DNA from 3 places in the Isoptericola sp. NPDC019482 genome. Region 1 is predicted to be linked to each of the others. Evidence: predicted binding sites of a transcription regulator. Region 1 holds the regulator's gene; each other region holds the start of a gene.
What was found. The regulator LexA, encoded in region 1, represses DNA repair genes until DNA is damaged. The targets are predictions, from matches to a motif close to TCGAACANNTGTTCGA.

Region 1 (6,504 bases):
GTACGGGAACATCGGCTCCCAGCTCTCGGTGCTCGCCGAGAACCTCGGCATGCGGGTCGTCTTCTACGACACCGCCGAGAAGCTCGCCCTCGGCAACGCGCACCGGGTCGAGACGATCGAGGAGCTGCTCGCCGAGGCCGACGCGGTGACGATCCACGTGGACGGCCGACCGGGCAACGCGGGCCTGTTCGGCGCCGACCTGTTCGCCGGCATGAAGCCCGGCGCGGTCTTCCTCAACCTCTCGCGCGGCTTCGTCGTGGACGTCGAGGCCCTGCGGGAGCACATCCTGTCCGGCCACCTCGGCGGCGCGGCCGTGGACGTCTTCCCGACCGAGCCCAAGAAGCGCGGCGACGGCTTCACCTCTCCCCTGCGCGGGCTGCCGAACGTCATCCTCACGCCGCACGTCGGCGGCTCGACGGAGGAGGCCCAGGAGGCGATCGGCGAGTTCGTGTCCAAGAAGCTGCGGGACTTCGTGGCGACGGGCTCCACGACGCTCTCCGTGAACCTCCCCAACCTCCAGCTCGCCAGCACGGGCGTCGGGCGCATCATGCTCCTGCACCGCAACGTGCCCGGGGTCCTCGCGCGCGTGAACCAGGTCTTCGCCGACCACGGCGCGAACATCGAGGCGCAGATGCTCGCCACGCGCGGCGAGATCGGCTACGTGGTGACCGACATCTCCGACGTCACGCAGCGCGGCGCCTCCGCCAAGCTGCAGGCCATGGACTCGACCATCCGGCTGCGCATCCGCGACGCGTTCGAGCGGCCGGAGTTCCCGCCCGGGCCCGCGGCCGGCTGACCGGCACGACGCCTGCTGCCGACGCACGAAGGGCGGCCCCGGATCCCGGGGCCGCCCTTCGCGGTTCGGTCGGTCGTTCAGCCCGACTTGCGGCGGAACATCTTCTGCACCGGCCCGGACGTCTCGGAACCGTGCACCTGGCCGGTGTTGCCGTCCTTGCCGGCGGTCGGGTGGCTGGCGGCGTTCTTCTTCTCCAGCGCTTCCCGGAAGCGCGCCTTCGTGTCCTCGGTGGGCTTTGCTGCCCTGGAGTCGTCCGTCATCGCGGTCACCTCGTCCGTCGGGGTGGGTGTGCGCGTGCGGTCGACCGCACGGCACCTGGTGCCGTCCAGCATGCCGTGCCCCGCCACGCCCCGCCAGGGCATTTCGCCCGGACCGGGCGCGGCTCAGGCCGTCGTGCCGTGCCCGGCGGTGGCGCGCTCGTCGCGCTCGGCCCGGAGCGAGGTGATCGCCGACTCGAAGTCCTCGAGGGACTCGAACGACTGGTAGACGCTGGCGAACCGCAGGTACGCGACCTCGTCCAGCTCCCGCAGAGGGCCGAGGATCGCCAGCCCCACCTCGTTCGCCTCGATCTCGGGACGACCGGACGCGCGCAGCGTCTCCTCGACCTTCTGGGCGAGGACGGCGAGGTCGTCGGAGCTCACGGGCCGGCCCTGGCAGGCCTTGCGGACCCCGGCCACGACCTTGTCCCGGCTGAACGGCTCGGTCACCCCGGACCGCTTGGCCACCGACAGGCTGGCGGTCTCGATCGTGGTGAACCGGCGCTGGCACGCGGGGCACTGGCGCCGGCGACGGATGGACGCGCCGTCGTCAGAGGTCCGCGAGTCGACGACTCGTGAGTCCGCGTGGCGGCAGAACGGGCAGTGCATCGCTGGTCTCCTGCGCTCGGCTCCGGACCGGCGCCCGGCTGCCCGACAAGGTAAGCGGCGGGCGACCGTCCGCGCAAGCAGGATCCTCTCGGCCGCGTGCCGTCAGTCGAGCGGGAGCACCACGACCTGCCCGGTCTGGAGCTCCGCCGACGTCAGCCCGTTGAGGTCACGAAGCTCGGCCACCACGTCGCGCAGGTCTTCGCCGGTGTCCCGCACCTGCTGCGCGTACTGCCAGAGCGTGTCGCCCGGCGCCACCGTCTGGAGCCGCACCTCGACGCCCGCACCTGGGGACTCCGCCACGGCGCGCTGGCCGACCAGCCCGGCGCCGACGAGCACCAGGAGGACGAGCGCCGCGACCACCGCCCGGCCCCGACGGGTGAGCCTGAGGCCCCCGAGCCCGAGGAACCCGTGAGCATCGCTCGTGCTGCGCGCGTCTTGCATCGTCCTGCCTCCGTCCACGTGGTGCCGTCCGTCGAACACTCGTTCGTCGAACACCTGTACGTCGAACTGCTGTACTAGGTGTACCACGTCGGGGCGACACGGTCGAGGCCTGATCGAACAGATGTTTGATGTCGGACGGGAACTGGCCTAGAGTGGCGGCAGCGCGATGGAAGGTTTGTCGGATTTCATCGGCCCGCCCGCGGGCCGCGCCCCTGGAGGACGGAGTACGCGATGACCAGCGGACGGGACCAGGCCCCGGCGTCCACGACGACGGCGACGTCATGGGCGACCCAGGACGAGACCCCCGAGGACGCGGCCGTGCCGGTGACGGCAGCCGGCACCTCGACGACCGCGCTGGCGTCGGTGAGCGAGCTCTCGCCGTCGTCCGACCGGCTCACGCCGCGCCAGCGGCGCGTGCTCGAGACCATCCGCAGCTCGGTCGAGGCGCGTGGCTACCCGCCCACCATGCGTGAGATCGGCGAGGCCGTCGGCCTGGCGAGCCCCTCCTCCGTCAAGCACCAGCTCACCACGCTCGAGCGCAAGGGCTACCTGCGCCGCGACCCCAACCGGCCCCGCGCGATCGAGGTCGTCGACCCCGAGGCGCCCGCGACCGTCGAGTCCGCGGGCGGCGACGGGGCGCCCGGCTTCGTCGCGGGGTCGCTCGCCGCGTCCGACGCGCAGCCGGCCCAGGCGCCGTCCTACGTCCCGCTGGTCGGCCGCATCGCCGCCGGCGGGCCCATCCTCGCCGAGCAGGTCGTCGAGGACGTCTTCCCGCTCCCCCGGCAGGTCGTCGGCGACGGCGACCTGTTCCTGCTCAAGGTCGCCGGCGACTCGATGGTCGACGCCGCCATCTGCGACGGCGACTGGGTCGTCGTGCGCAGCCAGCCCGTCGCGGAGAACGGCGAGGTCGTCGCCGCGATGATCGACGGCGAGGCCACGGTCAAGACGTTCAAGCAGGCCGACGGGCACACCTGGCTGCTGCCGCAGAACGCCGCCTACTCCCCCATCCAGGGCGACGAGGCACAGGTGCTCGGCCGGGTCGTGGCCGTGCTGCGCAGCCTCTGATCTGGCACGGCCCGCCCGGTGGGCCGCGCCAGGTCGTGACGGGTCGGGTCAGAAGCCGAGCCGGTGCTGCACGGCCCGCATGCTCTCGGCCGACGCGCGCAGGCCGGCGATCTCGTCGTCCGACAGCGGCGTGTCGATCGTCTCGGCCACGCCTCGTCGGCCGACGAGGGACGGCACCGACAGGCAGACGTCGCTGATGCCGTAGAAGTCGTCGAGGCGCGAGGACACGTTCATCACGCGGTGCTCGTCGTTGAGGACCGCCTCGATGATCCGGGTCGCCGCCAGGCCGACCGCGTAGTTGGTCGCCCCCTTGCCTGCGATGACCCGGTAGGCGGACTCGACGACGTCGGTCGCGATGCGCTCCCGGGCGGGGGTGTCGAGCGCCGGGTGGCCCCGGAAGGGCCGCCAGTCCAGCAGGGGCACGCCGGCGATCGTGGCCGAGCTCCACAGCACGATCTCGGAGTCGCCGTGCTCGCCCGCGATGCTCGCGTGCACGTTGCCCACGGCGACCCCGCAGTGGCGGGCCAGCGCGTCGCGCAGCCGCGACGAGTCGAGGACGGTGCCGCTGCCGAACACCCGGCCCCGCGGCAGGCCGCTGATCTCCTGGGCGGCGTACGTGACGACGTCCACGGGGTTGGTGACCATGAGGAACACTGCGTCGGGGGCCACCTCGAGGAGGCCCGGCAGGATCGACCGCGTGAGGCCGACGGTCGCCTCGGCCAGGTCGAGGCGGCTCTGTCCCGGCTTCTGCTTGGCCCCCGCCGTCACCGCGACGATGTCGGCGCCGCGGCACACCTCGACGTCGTCGGACCCGTCGATCTCGGCCTGGGGGATGAACATGCCCCCGTGCCGGAGGTCGAGCACCTCGGCCTCCACCTTCGCGCGGTTGACGTCCAGAAGCGCGACGGACCGGGCCGCTCCCCGGGCCAGCGCCGCGTACGCGAGGGTGGAACCCACTGCGCCCGCTCCGACGATCGCGAGCTTGGTCGTCCTGCGTGTCTCGTCCACGGCCACACGCTATGTGTCGAGCCGCCGGAGCGCAGCGCGGACGAGGTCCCCGTCGGTGGTCGGCCAGAAGTCCGGCATGGAGCGGGTGAGGAAGGAGCCGTAGCGGGCGGTCGCGAGCCGGGGGTCGAGGACGGCGACGACGCCGCGGTCCTCCCCCGTGCGCACGAGCCTGCCGGCGCCCTGCGCCAGCAGCAGGGCGGCGTGCGTGGCAGAGACCTGCATGAACCCGTTGCCGCCTGCCTGCTCCACGGAGCGGGCGCGGGCCGCCTTCACCGGGTCGTCCGGACGGGGGAACGGGATCCGGTCCACGAGCACCAGCTGGCAGCTCGGCCCCGGGACGTCCACGCCCTGCCACAGGGAGAGCGTGCCGAACAGGCAGGTCGCCGGGTCGTCGGCGAACGCCTTGACGAGCGTCGGAAGCTGGTCGTCGCCCTGGCACAGCACGGGCACGTCCAGCCGCTCGCGCATCGCCTCCGCCGCGGCCTGGGCCGCCCGGCGGGAGGAGAACAGCCCGAGGGTCCGCCCTCCGGCGGCCTCGATCAGTCCGGCGATCTCGTCGAGCTGGGCGTCCGTGGTCGGCTCCCGCCCCGGCGCGGGCAGGTGCCGCGCGACGTAGAGGATTCCCTGGCGCGGGTAGTCGAAGGGGCTGCCGACGTCCAGCCCGGACCAGTCCGCCGTCTCGTCGGAACCACCCGAGCCGGCGAGGCCGAGCGACCGCGCCACCGGGTCGAACGTGCCGCCGAGCGTGAGGGTGGCCGACGTGAACACACCGGTCGCCTCGCCCAGCAGGTGGGCGCGGATGAGCCCCGCCACCGCCAGCGGCGCGGCGTGCAGGCGCGTGACGCCGTCACCGGCCCACGGCGCGTTCTCCGGCGGGCGCGAGCACCACAGCACGTCCGCCGTCGTGTCCTCGGCCGCCATCCGCTCCGCGACCTCGAAGAGCTGCAGGACGGCGGACTGCGCCATCTTCATGCCGGCGTCCGGCGCCTCCTGGCCCTTGGCCCCGCCCTGAGGCTTGAGCCGCGTGAGGAGCTCGCGCGCGGCGTCCCGCACGGCGCCCACGGCGGCGCGCAGCTCGTCCGGGAGGCCGAGCGGGAACCGCTCCGCGGGCGCGGTGGCGAGCAGGCTGCCCAGCCGCTGGGAGGCGGCGTCGAGCGCCTCGGTCTCGGTGCCGCCGTGCCGGCGCGCGAGGCGGGCCGCGTGCTCCACCACCGTCAGCGACAGGTCGACGGTGGCGGCGGCCGTCACCCGCTCGGCCAGCTCGTGCGCCTCGTCGACGACGACGGCGTCGTGCTCGGGCAGGACGCCCGGGTTCCCGGAGACGGCGATGCCGAGCATGGCGTGGTTGGTGACGACGACGTCGGCGTCGCGTGCCGCGGCGCGGGCCCGCTCGGGGAAGCACTCCGCGAGGAGCGGGCAACGCTGGCCGAGGCACTCCAGGGCGGTCACGGACACCTGGCGCCAGGCCTTGTCGGGGACGCCGGGCACGAGGTCGTCCCGGTCTCCGGTGTCGGTCTCGTCGGCCCAGGAGTGCAGGCGGCGCACGTGGTCGGCCAGCGTCGCGGTGTCGTCCGCCCGCCCGCCGCGCCGGGGAGGCCCGGGCGGGCCCGGAGGCGCCGGGTGCTGCTCGGCTCCCGCCCCCTCGCCGGGTCCGGGGTCGGCGGGCAGGTCGAAGAGCGTCGCGCCCTCGACCGGGTAGCCGCCGGTCACCTTGTGCTTGCACAGGTAGTTGTGCCAGCCCTTGAGGAGGGCCACCTTGGGCGCGCGGGGCAGCTTCGGCCCCACGGTCTCGGCGACCAGCGGCAGGTCGCGCGTCACCACCTGGCGCTGCAGGGCGAGCGTGGCGGTGGAGACGATGACCCGCTTGCCGTCGACGACCGCGTGCCGCACGGCCGGGACGAGGTAGGCGAGCGACTTGCCGGTCCCCGTACCCGCCTGGACCAGGAGGTGCCGGCCGTCGTCGACCGCCTCCGCCACGGCCTCGGCCATGCGGCGCTGGCCCTCCCGGCGTCCACCGCCGAGGGCCCCCACCGCCAGGTCGAGGAGCTGCGGGGCGTCGGGGGCGTCGGCGGAGGTCACCCGTCGATCCTAGGGCGCGTCACCGACCCTCCCCGGCGTCCGCCCACAGCCCGCTCCGGCGGCGACCCGCCGGCGCACGGCGCCGCCACGGGCGTCAGCCCGCGACAGCGGCCGCCTTGAGGTCGGCCGCGAGCGCCTCGTCCACGCGACCGCGCAGACGGGTGCCCTCGGCGAGGTGCTCCTCTGCCACGTTGCCTCCCGCCTCGTGCACGCGGTGCACCAGGTCGCCGCGGGAGTACGGGACGACCA
Region 2 (6,504 bases), on a different contig from region 1:
GACGGGCCGCGACGCCAGGCCGGCCCGCGCGGCGGGACCGGAGTCGTGCGCCGGCATCCCCGCGTACTCGGGGCGCGGCAGCCACAGCGGCAGCGACCGCTCCCCCGACCACGGCCGGACGTCGGCCGCCTCGAGGGCGGCGTCGTCCGCCCACACCCAGCGCGGCTCGGCGCCGACACCGCGCGCCACCGCGGCGAGGAGCTCGCCGACCGGGACGACCGGGCCGACGCCGTCGAAGATCCCTTCCGTCCGCCGCTCGGCCAGGTCCACGAGCCAGGCCGCGAGGTCGCGCACGTCGATCACCTGCATCGGGTCCGCCGGGTCGCCGGGGGCCAGGACGTCGCCGCCGCCGTCGTCGAGCGCTCGGCCCAACCGAGCCGGCCAGTACGCGAACCTCCCGCTCGGATCGCCCGGACCCACGATCAGCCCCGGGCGCACGACCGCCGACGTCGCCGCCCCGGCGCCCACGAGCTCCTCGCACGCCAGCTTCATCGCGCCGTAGGCCTCCGGGTCCTCCGCCCCGTCGACGTCGTCGGGCTGCGGCGCGCGCAGCCGTCCGACGCCGGGTCCGCCCGGGTCGGCATCGTCCGCGTAGACGTTGATCGTCGACACGAACACCCAGTGCGCGTCGGGCAGCGCCGCCACCGCGCGCCGCACGTGCGACGGCGTGCGCGACACGTCCACGACGGCGTCGAAGCCTTCGGCCACCAGGGCCTCGGGAAACGGCTCGGCGCGGTCGAGCGGCACGTGCCGCACACCGCCCGGCACCGGCCCCGACCGGCCGCGGTTCGCGGCCACCACCTCGTGCCCGCGCACCGCGGCGTCCGCCGCGACCGCCCTCGACAGGAACACCGACCCACCCAGCACCAGCAGCCTCATGGCCCCACCCTGGCGCACCTCGACGCCGCCCGCCCCCGCCTTCTGCCCGCGGCAGAACGCCCCGGCACGCCGACGCGCTAACGTCCGGTGCCATGACCGACGAGCTGCCCGAGGGGCTGCCCCGAACCGTGCCCGTCCGCGCGGCGTTCGACGTGCTCGTGCGCTTCTCCCCCGCGACTCTCGTGCACCACGCCGTGCGCTCCACCCTGCTGGCGGCCGACCTCGGGCGCCGGCTGGCCCTCCCTGTCGACGACGAGGTGCTCGCCGTCGCCGGCCTCCTGCACGACACCGGCCTCACCGCGGGCTTCGACGCGCACACCGAGCCTTTCGAGGTCGCGGGCGGGAACGTGGCGTGGGCGGTCGCCGCGGGCGCCGGCTGGCCCACGGAGCGCCGGGACCGCACCGCGCGGACGGTCGTCGACCACATGCTCGACGACGACGACGTCCCGGCGGTCGAGCGCCCGGAGGGCTACCTGCTCGCCCGGTCCACCGGCGCCGACGTCAGCGGCCGCGGGCTCGAGCACTGGCCCACGACGCTCCGCGCCGACCTCGAGTCCCGATGGCCGCGGCTCGACTTCCGCGAGACCTTCAGCGCCTGCCTCCGGGACCAGGCCGCTCGCAAGCCCGCGTCCGTCGCGGCCGCCTACGTCGCCGCGGGCGGCGCCGACCGGGTGCGCTGAGCGGGTGCGCTGAGCGCCGCCGCTGCCGGCGCCCGCCCGCTGCCCTCCCCGGTGACCTCGGGGTTGTCCACAGATCTCGACCAAGGGGTAGTACAGGTGTTCGAACGTCGGTAGGTTGGGGGCATGACGACGACGCTCCCTGACCCCGCGACGGGCACCGACGCCGGCACGCCCGGTGGTGTGAGCACGGGTCTGCGCGCGGAGGCGGACCGGCTCGCGGCGCTGCCACGGTCGTGGACCCCGTCGATCGACGAGCTGCTCGAGGAAGAAGCACGACACCAGGTTCGGACCGGGGAGCACGCGACCGACAAGAGCGACGCCGACGAGCGCGAAGACAGCCGGCAAACCCATGCCGTGGCGCATCGCCCGACGCTGGCGGACCTGGACCAGGTGCTGGACCAGCTCGCCGACAACGACACCCAGATCGCGACACTGCACGCCCGACGGGCAGTCCTCCTCGCCCAGGCAACCGGGCTGGCCGAAGCGCTGGAATCCGACCTGCTCGACCCCGAGGACCCCACCGCTCGGCGTTCCCCTTCGTCCCGCCGCCTCGAGCTCGCCCGGCGCGCAGTGACCGCCGAGATCGCCACCACCCTCCGGATCGGCGAGCACGCCACCGGCACCCTCACCGACCACGCCGTGACGTTGACCAGCAAAGCCCCCGCCACCCTGACCGCCCTGCACCAGGGCCGACTGTCCTGGGCCCACGCCACCGCGATCACCACCCACCTGGCCGACCTCAACCCCCAGGAAGCCGCCACCGTCGAACGGTCCGTCCTCGCCGCCGTGATCAGCCCCGACGACGGTCCTGATGCCACCACCAGCACGGTCACCTGCACGCCCGCGCAGGTCGCCCGCCGCGCACGCCGAGCCCGCGACACCGCCCACCCCGTCCCCGCCGACGTCCGGCACACCGAGGCCACGGCCCAGCGCGCGGTCTGGCTCGACGACGGCCGCGACGGCATGACCTGGCTGGTCGCCCACCTGCCCGCACCCCTCGCCCACGCCGCCTACGACCGCCTCACCCGCACCGCCCGACACCTCGTCGCGGACGACGGCAAGGGAAACGCAGGACACGGACGCACCCTCGCCCAAGCCCGCGCCGACACCCTCACCGCCCTCCTCCTGGACGACGGCACCCTCGACAGCGCGGCAGCGCCACCCAGCCCCGGAGCCGACACGAGCACCGGACCCACGCCCCACGGAACCACCCAGGACGGCGACACCGGACACGTCCCACGAGACACCGCGGACGACCACCGACCGGCGCCTGCACCGGATCAGGCAGCGGATCAGGCGACGCTCGCGATCCTCGCCCGCTCCATCCGCCCCCAGGTCACGGTCACCGTCCCCGTCCTGACACTCCTCGGCATCACCGACGCACCGGCGACGATGAACGGCCACGTCCCCATCGACCCCGACACCGCCCGACACCTCACCGCCCTCGCGCCGTCGCTGCGGCGGATCCTCACCCACCCCGAGAACGGCACCGTCCTGTCCGTCGGCCGCGACTCGTACACCGTTCCCGCCGACCTCAAAGCCCTCGTCCGCGCACGCGACACCACCTGCCGCTTCCCGGGCTGCACCCACCCCGCCACCCACACCGACCTCGACCACACCACCGCCTGGGCGAGCGGAGGCACCACCAGCGCCACCAACCTCGCCACACTCTGCCGCCGACACCACGTGACGAAACACCAGACCAGCTGGCAGCTCAGGCAGGTGAATGCGGCCGGCGGCACCCGTCCGCACCATCAACCGCACGACTGGGGCGGCACCCTCGAATGGACCTCCCCCACCGGCCGCCGCCACCTCACGCATCCGGAACCCGTCGACACCACCCGACACCGGACGATCCCCCACACCCCCGAGATCCCCGACCCCGGCCCGCCGTTCTGACCGGGCGGGACGTGCTCACCAGCGCTGCGCGACGTCCTCGGCCCAGCCGTCGAGACATTCGACGTCGAGGCGTGCGCCGTCGTCGGTCATGACCCAACCCGACCACGCGCCGAAGCACTGGTGGGTGGACGAGGCGAGGACGCCGAGCTGCGTCCGGCTCACCCGGTCGTGCGCGGGCACGAACGTGAGGTCCAGCCGCTCGCCACGCACCCGCCACCACCGGGTGTACGCGCCGCGGTCGAACGTCCAGTCGAGCTCGTCGTGGACCTTGTGCAGCCGGCCGTCCACGAAGACGCCGTTCTCCGTCGTCGGACCCTGGCGCGTCCACGTCCCGCCGAGCTGCACCGCCACCTCGTGCCGCGTGCCGCTACCCGTGACGCCGCTGCCGACGCCCACGCCCCACTGCCAGGCGGCACGGTAGGGCCACCGCCCCCGACCGTGGTCGAGCACGGCCCACGAGCCCACGGGCACCGGCACGTCGACGCCGTCGACCCGAAGGGTGCCGGCCACCGGCAGCCCGACGTCCTTCACCGTGTACTGGAACCGCCGCCGCGACCACGGCACCACCACCGCGAGCAGGTCGCGTCCGGCGGGCCGCGCGACCGTCACGTCCAGCTCCACCCGCGCCGTCCGCGCCCGCAGGCGCGTGCCCCCGGGGCGCTCGTCGACCGCGACCGCCACCGAGCGCGTGCGCGACCGGACCGGGCCGCCACCGAGGCGCCCGGGCAGCGTCGCCGACCCGGTCAGCGGCGCGATCGCGACGGCGTCGACCTCCTCGCCGGACGCCCGGTCCCACACCCACACCTGGTGCAGCGCGGCGTAGTCCAGCGCGGACGTGGTGAGCGCGACCACGTGGTCCGGCGTCACGACCGCCCAGTACTCCCACCGCTTGTTCCGGCCGAGCCCGCGCACGCCCCGGCCGATGCCGGACGTGTCGTGCAGCGGCGCCCTCGACCAGCCGACCGCGTCGGGGTTCAGGCGCCCGTCGGGGAGGCACAGGGCCACGTCGGCGGTGATCTCGCGCTCGATGTCGTGCTCGGTGTCGTCCTCGGTCTCGTGCTCTGTCACAGCGCGAGGCTAGCGGCGGCTGCTAGCGTCCCGCCGTGCCCGACTCCCCCGCCTCCGCCGTCACCTTCCGCCTCGCGACCCGCGACGACCTGCCGAGGATCTTCGAGCTCATCGTCGACGACGCCATCGCGGCCGCGCGCACCGGGGAGTTCGGCCCGGCGCACGTCGCGGGCTTCGAGGCGATCGAGGCCAGCCCGGACAACGAGCTCGTCGTCGCCGAGCTGGACGGCGCGGTGGTCGGCTGCATGCAGCTGACGTTCGTGCCCGGCATCTCCCGGTACGGGGCCACGCGCCTCCTCGTCGAGGCGGTGCGCATCGACGCCGCGCTCCGCGGGCAGGGCCTCGGACGGGCCATGATGGAGCACGCGCACGCCCGCGGCCGCGAGCGCGGTTGCATCCTCGCCCAGCTCACGTCGGACAAGCAGCGCCCGGACGCGCACCGCTTCTACCGGTCGCTCGGCTACGCGCAGTCGCACGAGGGGTTCAAGCTGCCCCTGTGACCCCGGCGTCCTCCGGGGCGGCAGGACGACGCGCGTCGCGGATGCCGACCATGCTCACCAACCCGCCCAGCACGAGCAGGCCCGCGGTGACGAGCAGCGCCCGGTGGAACGACGCGACGTCGAGCACCCCGCCGAGGATCACGCCCGCGAACGCGACCGTCAGCAGCCCGGCCACGCGCGAGACGGCGTTGTTCACCGCCGACGCGATGCCGGCGTCCGCTGCGGGCGCCGCCCCGAGGATCGCGGCCGTCAGCGGCGCCACCGTGATCGACAGGCCCAGGCCGAACACCAGCAGCCCGGGCAGCACCTGCGTCACGTAGTGCGCGCTCGCGTCCATCGTGAGCAGCAGCAGGTACCCGCCGCCGGCGACGACGGGCCCGACCGTCATGAACCAGCGCGCCCCGTAGCGGGCGGCGAGGGCGCCGAACCGGGTCGACAGCGCGAGCATCGCGAGGGTCGAGGGCAGCTGCGCCACCCCGGCGGCGGTGGCCGAGTAGCCCGCCACCTGCTGCAGGAACAGGCCGAGCACGAACCCGCCGAGCGAGAGCGCCCCGTAGACGGCGAACGTCGCGACGTTGCCCCACGCGAAGTTGCGCGCGGCGAACAGCCGGGGCGGCATCATCGGGTCGCGCGCCCGCCGCTCGTACCAGACGAACGCGACCAGCAGCACCGCCCCGACGGCGACGGCGGCCCAGGTCCGTTCGATGAGCCCGTACACGCCCGCCGCGAGGCCGGTCGCGGCCAGCACCGCACCCGGCACGTCGAGCCGGCGCCCGGTGGTCTGGTGCACCTCGGGCACGGGCCGCAGCAGGACCAGCGTGACGACGACGACCGGCAGGTTGATCCAGAACACCCAGCGCCAGGACAGCAGGTCGACCAAGCCGCCGCCGACGAACGGGCCCACGATCATCGCCGTCCCGGTCCAGGCCGTCCAGCGACCGATGGCGCGACCCTGCGCCTCGCCGTCGAACGTCGAGATGATCAGTGCCAGGGAGCTCGGCACGAGCAGCGCCCCGGCCACGCCCTGCAGCAGGCGGGCGCCCACGAGCACCGGTCCGGTCGGAGCGAGCGCGCACAGCACCGACGCGACGGCGAAGCCCAGGAGCCCGGCGACGAGCACCCGGCGCCGCCCGTACAGGTCCGACAACGAGCCCGCGAGCAGGATGAGCGCGCCGAGCGTGACGAGGTAGCCGTCCACCACCCACTGCTGCAGGCTGAGCCGCGCCTCCCCGGTGCCGCCGAGCTCGTCGCCGATCGCGGGCAGCGCCACGTTGACGACCGTCCCGTCGAGGAACGACACGAACGACGCCAGGATCGCGACCACCAGGACGCGGCTGCGCAGGCGGGCCGCGGCCTCGTCGGGCGCGGGCGGGGTGCTCACCGGATCACGGTACGGCGCAATGTCGGTGACGCGCCGGTCGTGGGGCGCTAGCGTCGCCGACGTGAGCCTCGCCGCCAGCATCGAGATCCGCCGCAGC
Region 3 (6,504 bases), on a different contig from region 1:
GCCGCGACGGCGTCGACCCCGGGGTACTGCTCGGCCGCGAAACCCTCCACCTCGTCGAGCGTGCGGGGCTCGGCGCAGTACGCGCGTACGGCGGCGTTGAGGCCCGCGAGGTCGACGCCGGCCCGTCGGGCGCTCGCCCGCCAGGCCGCCAGCCGCTGCTCCGCCGAGACGGCGTCGAGCAGGGGCCAGTCCGCGCTCGGCACCACGTGCAGGGTGGACCGCATGACGGTCGCCTTCACCACGTCGCCGCCGGTCAGGGCCTCCTCGAGCGCCCCGATCGTCTGGCCGGCCCGCCGCGCCCACAACGCGACGTACGGCATGTCGGCGTGCTGCGCCTGCAGGCCGCCCACCCGTCCGACGACGGCGGGGACGCCGTCGTCGGAGCGGGCGAGCAGCTGCTGGCGCGCGAGCGTGGTGCGGCCCAGCTCCTCGAGCGTGATCGGCGTGGGCATCGTGGCGACGGCTCCTCCCCGTCAGGCGTGCCGCGGTGCGGGTGGTCAGGCGAGGCGGCGCATCCAGCCGTGCCGGTCCGCGGCCCGGCCGTACTGGATGTCGGTGAGCTCGTCACGGATCGCCATGGTGAGCTCCCCGGGCTGCCCGCCCGAGACCTGCAGGTCGAACTCGTCGCCCGCGAGCCGGCCGACGGGGGTGATGACCGCCGCCGTGCCGCAGGCGAAGATCTCGCGCACGGTGCCGTCCTGGAGGCCGGCGACGACCTCGGCGAGCGGGATGCGCCGCTCCACGGCCTGGTGCCCGCGGTCCGTGGCGAGCTGCAGGATGGACGAGCGGGTGACGCCCTCGAGGAACGAGCCCGTGAGCTCCGGGGTGTGCACCGAGCCGTCCGCCATGACGACGAACACGTTCATGCCCCCGAGCTCCTCGAGGGACGTGTTCGTGGTCGCGTCGAGGTAGCAGACCTGGTCGAAGCCCTTCTCGCCGGCGAGCTGCTGCGGCAGCAGGCTCGCCGCGTAGTTGCCGCCGTACTTCGCGTCGCCCGTGCCGCCCGGGCCGGAGCGGTGGTAGTGCGTGTCGATCCAGATCGACACCGGCTTCACGCCGCCCGCGAAGTACGGGCCGACGGGCGAGGCGATGACGAGGTACTCCGCCTCGTTCGTGGGGCGCACCCCGAGGAAGGCCTCCGACGCGAACGTGAAGGGCCGCAGGTAGAGGCTGAAGTCCTCGCCGGACGGCACCCAGTCGATGTCGGTGCGCACGAGCGCCGCGATCGAGCCGATGAAGTCGTCCACCGACAGCGCCGGCAGGGCCAGGCGGTGCGCCGAGCGCGCGAAGCGGGCCGCGTTGGCGTCCGGGCGGAACGTCCACACGGAGCCGTCCGCGTGCCGGTACGCCTTCATCCCCTCGAAGATCTCCTGCGCGTAGTGCAGGACGGCGGTCGCGGGGTCGAGCTGCAGCGGACCGTACTTCTCGATGCGGCGGTCGAGCCAGCCGTCGCCCCGGCGCCAGCTGATGCGGGCCATGTGGTCGGAGAACACGGTGCCGAACTTCGGCGCCTGCAGCGCGGCCTCGCGCTCGGCGTCCGGCGTGGGGGTGTCCGTGGCGCGCACGTCGAACAGGGCGACGAGGTCCTCGAGCTCGGCCGGGAGGATGCCCGGCGCGCCGCTGTTCGACGTGCTGCTCGACGTGGACGGAGTGGTGCTGGAAGTGGTCATGATCGGGGGCCTTTCACCGGGTGACCCCTGTAGTTTTCCACGACCGTGCACCTCATGGGCACCGGCGTCGCTCCGACCACAGCGGTCACCCGGACAGAAGTGGATGTCGGGTGATCGACGGGGGAATGACGGCCGGGGCGGGCGGTGGCTCGGACGACGCGTCCGACGGCGCGGCGCGGGTGGCGCCGCGCCGTCCGGCTGACGACGGTGGGGCTGTCGTCAGCCGTTGACGCGCGCGGCGAGGTCGCGCCCGACCTCGGCCGTCGTGCGTACTCGGTCGCCGCGCTCGACGAGGTCGGCCGCGACGGCGGCCTCCACGCGAGCGCTCTCCTCGGTGAGGCCGAGGTGGTCGAGCAGGAGGGACACCGACAGCACGGTGGCGGTCGGGTCGGCCTTGCCCTGGCCGGCGATGTCCGGCGCCGAGCCGTGCACCGGCTCGAACATGGACGGCGCCGTGCGGTCGGGGTTGATGTTCGCCGACGCGGCGAGCCCGATGCCGCCCGTGATGGCGGCCGCCTGGTCCGTGAGGATGTCACCGAACAGGTTGTCGGTGACGATCACGTCGAACCGCGACGGGTTCGTCGTGAGGAAGATCGTGGCGGCGTCCACGTGCAGGTAGTCCGTGGTGACGTCCGGGAACTCGGCGTTGACGGCCTCGACCGTGCGGCGCCACAGGTGGCCGGCGTGCACCAGCACGTTGTGCTTGTGCACCAGCGTGAGGTGCTTGCGCGGGCGGGCCTGCGCGCGGGCGAAGGCGTCGCGCACGACGCGCTCCACGCCGAAGGCGGTGTTGACCGACACCTCGGTCGCGATCTCGTGCGGGGTACCGACGCGCAGCGCGCCGCCGTTGCCGACGTACGGGCCCTCGGTGCCCTCTCGCACGACGACGAAGTCGACGTCGCCGGGGTTCGCCAGGGGGCTGGTCACGCCGGGGTACAGCTTGCCCGGGCGGAGGTTCACGTAGTGGTCCAGCGAGAAGCGGAGCTTGAGCAGCAGGCCGCGCTCCAGCACGCCCGACGGCACGCTCGGGTCGCCGATGGCGCCCAGCAGGATCGCGTCGTGCTGCTTGATGGCCTCGAGGTCGGCGTCCGTGAGCGTCTCGCCGGTCGCGTGCCAGCGGCGCGCCCCCAGGTCGAACTCGGTGGTGGAGATCTTGACGTCCGAACCGGCCACCGCCGCCTCGAGGACCGCCAGGCCCTGCTCCACGACTTCCGTGCCGATGCCGTCGCCGGCCACCACTGCCAGGTCGATGCTCCGCGTCATGGGCCGAGCCTAAGCCCGCCGGGTCATGATGCGGACAGAAATCTCATTCCTCGGACACGTCGGCCGGGGACCTCGCAGGTCACGCACAGAGCCCTGGGTCCCGGTCAACGCACGCAGCGGACGCTGGCGATCCCGGACTGCGCGTCGACGTCCCGCGCACCGTCAGGCCGGAACCCGTTGCGACGATAGAAGCGTCGCGCCCGCGGATTGTCTTCGGCGACCCAGAGCTGGGCCGACGCCCCCGGCGGCAGCACGGCGTCGAGCAGCGCCTGGCCGACACCGGTCCCGTGGTGCGCGGCCAGCACGTAGAGCAGCCAGAGCTCCCGGTCCCGGACCGGCGGGTGCGCTCCGACCGGCCGTCCCGCGTTCACGAACGCGATCCCGACGATCCGACCGCCCTCCTCCGCCACCGTGACGGTCAGCTCGCCGGCGAGCCAACGCCGCCAGGTGGCCGTCCGCCGCTCGAGCGTGTCGGACTCCCAGTGCTCGGCCGGGAGCAGCGCGGAGTAGGTCTCCACCCATGACGCGTGGTGCACGAAGGCGCACCCCGACGCGTCGTCAGCGGTGGCGGGGCGGATGGCGACGGACGTCGGCGCGGCGGACATCGCCCCATCCTGCCTCCCGGACGACACGATCGGCGCCGACCTGCCGAAGCTCTCTCGCCGCCGTCAATCGACATTGGTTGTCCACAGATTCCCGAGAGGGCCTAGAACAGGTGTTCGAATATCGCTAGGGTGAGGGCATGACGACGACGCTCCCCGACCCCGTGAACGGCACCGATGCCGGTGCTCCGGGTTACGTCGGCGATCGCGCGGGCTCTTCGGTGGACCTGCGGGCAGAGGCGGACCGGCTCGCCGCGATGCCCCGGAACCCGTCGATCGGCGAGCTGCTCGAGGAAGAGTCGCGGCGCCACCAGCCATCCGGCCGACACGCCGCGGGCGGGGATGACACCGGCGGCCATGACGTCGAGCGGCCGCAGGCGTCGACGGACCGCCAGCCACTGGCAGGGCGGCCGACGCTGGCAGACCTGGACCGGGTGCTGGACCAGCTCGCCGCGAACGACACCGACATCGCGACCCTGCACGCCGAGCGGGCCGTCCTGCTCGCACTGGCCGCTGGCCTGGCCGAGGCGCTGGAGACCGACCTGCTCGACCAGGACGACCCCACCGCCAGGCGCGCACCCTCCGCTCGCAGGCTCGAGCTCGCCCACCGCGCCGTGACCGCCGAGATCGCCACTGCCCTCCGGATCGGGGAGCACGCCGCGGGCACCCTGACCGACCACGCCGTCACCCTCACCGACAAGGCCCCAGGCACCCTGCGTGCACTGCACGACGGCCACCTGTCCTGGGCGCACGCCACGGCCATCTCCACACACGTCGCCGACCTGAGCCCCGAGGAATCCGCATCCGTGGAGCAGGCCGTCCTGGCCACGATCCTCGACCGCGACACCGGCCGCGTCACGTGCACGCCCACACAGACCGGACGCCGCGCACGCCGAGCCCGCGAGACGGCCCACCCCACTCCCGCCGACGTCCGCCACACCGAAGCTACCCAGCGGCGCGCCGTCTGGCTCGACGACGGCCGCGACGGCATGGCCTGGATCACCGCCCACCTGCCCGCACCCCTGGCGCACGCCGCGTACGACCGCCTCACCCGCACCGCCCACCACCTCACCAGCAGCAACGGCAGCGCCGGCGGGAGCCACAGCGGCAGCGGTGAGCACCGCACCTTCGCCCAGGCCCGCGCCGACGCCCTCGCCGCCCTCCTCCTGGACGACGGCACTCTCGATGTCGCGGCCGTGCCCGGCCCTGGCCCGCGGCACACCCGACAGGACACTCGCCGGCACCCTGACCAGCACGGGGGCCAGCCCGACGGGCAGCACGAAGCACCGCCAGAAGGCCAGCGTGCGGATTCGGCCGACCTCGAACACACGGAGACCGGTGATGACCTCGACCGGTTGCTTCACCAGCACAGCGCCTTGGCAGCTCTCGCCCGCTCGATCCGACCCCAGGTCACCGTCACGATCCCGGTCCTGACCCTGCTCGGGCTCACCGACGCCCCGGCTGTCCTCGACGGTCGGGTGCCGATCGACCCCGACACCGCCCGCCAGCTCACCGCCCTCGCGCCCTCACTCAGACGGATCCTCACCCACCCCGAGACCGGCACCGTCCTGTCCGTCGGACGCACCACCTATGCCGTCCCCGCCGACCTCAAGGCCCTGGTCCGCGCACGCGACACCACCTGCCGCTTCCCCGGCTGCACCCACCCCGCCGCCCACGCCGACCTCGACCACACCACCGCCTGGGCCCACGGCGGCACCACCAGCGCCACCAACCTCGCCGCGCTGTGCCGTCGACACCACGTGACGAAACACCGGACCCGATGGCAGGTCACGCAGAGAGAGACCAGCAACTGGGGCGGCACCCTCGAATGGACCTCCCCCACCGGACGCCGATACGTCACCGCACCCGAACCCGTCGACACGACGCGGCACCGGCACCCGCCCCACGGTCCCGACATCCCCGAGACGCCCGAGACGCCCGAGAACGGCCCACCGAACGTCCGTCCCGACGGCCCACCGGACGCGATGCCGAACGGCCCGCCGTTCTGACCTGAGCAGGTCGGACGGGGCGGGTCGGACGGATCGGAGGGGCCGGGCGTGGGCCGGTGTCAGGCGCGGTAGAGCACCTTGAACCGCTCGCACACCACGGGCATGGTCGGGTCGAACTCGCGACCGACCTGCGCGAGCGTGCGCCGCCAGTACCGCTCGTGCTCCTCCCGCCAGGACGCGAGAGTGCGGTCACCCTCGCCCTCGGCGGCGGCGTGCTCGGCGGTCACCTCGTCGAAGGGGACGGTCTCGACCTCGGTCGTCCTGATGAGGAGTCGCGGCGCGCCGGCGCCGTCGAGCACGATCGACAGGTCGCCCTTGCGGGGTAGCGGCTCGTCGGCGGCCTCGTACTCCCAGACCGCGGCGGCGGTGCCCGTCTTCACGCCGTCGAGCACCAGCCCCAGCAGCTCGTCGGCCAGCTCCGGCGAGTCGCCGAACGACCAGGCGGGCGGCGGCACCACGTTCTCGGAGCGCTCCCCCACGGCGCCGCCGTGGCTGGTGCGGCCGGCGCTAGGGCGCGCGACGTCCCAGAACTCGGTGATGCTGTCGGCCTGCTCGGAGTCCAGCCCGGGGTTCGCGTCGTCGCTCATGCTCACCATCCTGCCAGGCCATGCCCCACCCGGCAGGCGCCCTCTGCCACGATGTCCGGATGTTCACGCGTATCGCCGCCTACGCCGTCGTCGTCGACGGAGACCGGATCCTGCTCCCCCACTGGAACGAGGGCGGTGGGTCCGGCTGGACGCTGCCCGGCGGGGGCATCGACCCCGGCGAGCACCCGGAGGCCGCCGCCGTCCGCGAGCTGCGGGAGGAGACGGGGTACGACGTCGAGCTCGACGGGATCCTCGGGGTCGACAGCATCGTCATCCCCGCCGAGCGGCGGTTCGTCGTGAACGGCACTCCGCCCGCGGAACCGCTGCACGGCATCCGCATCGTCTACCGCGCGCACGTCGTGGGCGGCGACCT

Region 2: a site for LexA is predicted at 1,648-1,663, ahead of ABZ493_RS10715 (DUF222 domain-containing protein). Genes of this name have one in related genera too.
Region 3: a site for LexA is predicted at 3,641-3,656, ahead of ABZ493_RS14560 (DUF222 domain-containing protein). Genes of this name have one in related genera too.

What each region holds. Positions count from the first base shown of each region.
Region 1 covers NZ_JBEYBQ010000004.1:18,857-25,360, forward strand. The annotation lists gene serA (phosphoglycerate dehydrogenase) at 1-796, shown strand, start outside; gene ABZ493_RS04440 (DUF5302 domain-containing protein) at 874-1,056, opposite strand; gene nrdR (transcriptional regulator NrdR) at 1,180-1,662, opposite strand; gene ABZ493_RS04450 (LysM peptidoglycan-binding domain-containing protein) at 1,765-2,103, opposite strand; gene lexA (transcriptional repressor LexA) at 2,335-3,168, shown strand; gene ABZ493_RS04460 (L-lactate dehydrogenase) at 3,217-4,176, opposite strand; gene ABZ493_RS04465 (ATP-dependent DNA helicase) at 4,186-6,255, opposite strand; gene hflX (GTPase HflX) at 6,350-6,504, opposite strand, start outside.
Region 2 covers NZ_JBEYBQ010000012.1:105,737-112,240, reverse strand. The annotation lists gene ABZ493_RS10725 (epimerase) at 1-879, opposite strand, end outside; gene ABZ493_RS10720 (HD domain-containing protein) at 972-1,559, shown strand; gene ABZ493_RS10715 (DUF222 domain-containing protein) at 1,683-3,458, shown strand; gene ABZ493_RS10710 (DUF2804 domain-containing protein) at 3,474-4,526, opposite strand; gene ABZ493_RS10705 (GNAT family N-acetyltransferase) at 4,562-5,026, shown strand; gene ABZ493_RS10700 (MFS transporter) at 5,010-6,407, opposite strand; gene ABZ493_RS10695 (GNAT family N-acetyltransferase) at 6,469-6,504, shown strand, end outside.
Region 3 covers NZ_JBEYBQ010000022.1:19,841-26,344, forward strand. The annotation lists gene ABZ493_RS14540 (winged helix DNA-binding domain-containing protein) at 1-452, opposite strand, end outside; gene ABZ493_RS14545 (branched-chain amino acid aminotransferase) at 498-1,670, opposite strand; gene ABZ493_RS14550 (3-isopropylmalate dehydrogenase) at 1,890-2,933, opposite strand; gene ABZ493_RS14555 (GNAT family N-acetyltransferase) at 3,038-3,538, opposite strand; gene ABZ493_RS14560 (DUF222 domain-containing protein) at 3,676-5,544, shown strand; gene ABZ493_RS14565 (ASCH domain-containing protein) at 5,604-6,131, opposite strand; gene ABZ493_RS14570 (NUDIX domain-containing protein) at 6,191-6,504, shown strand, end outside.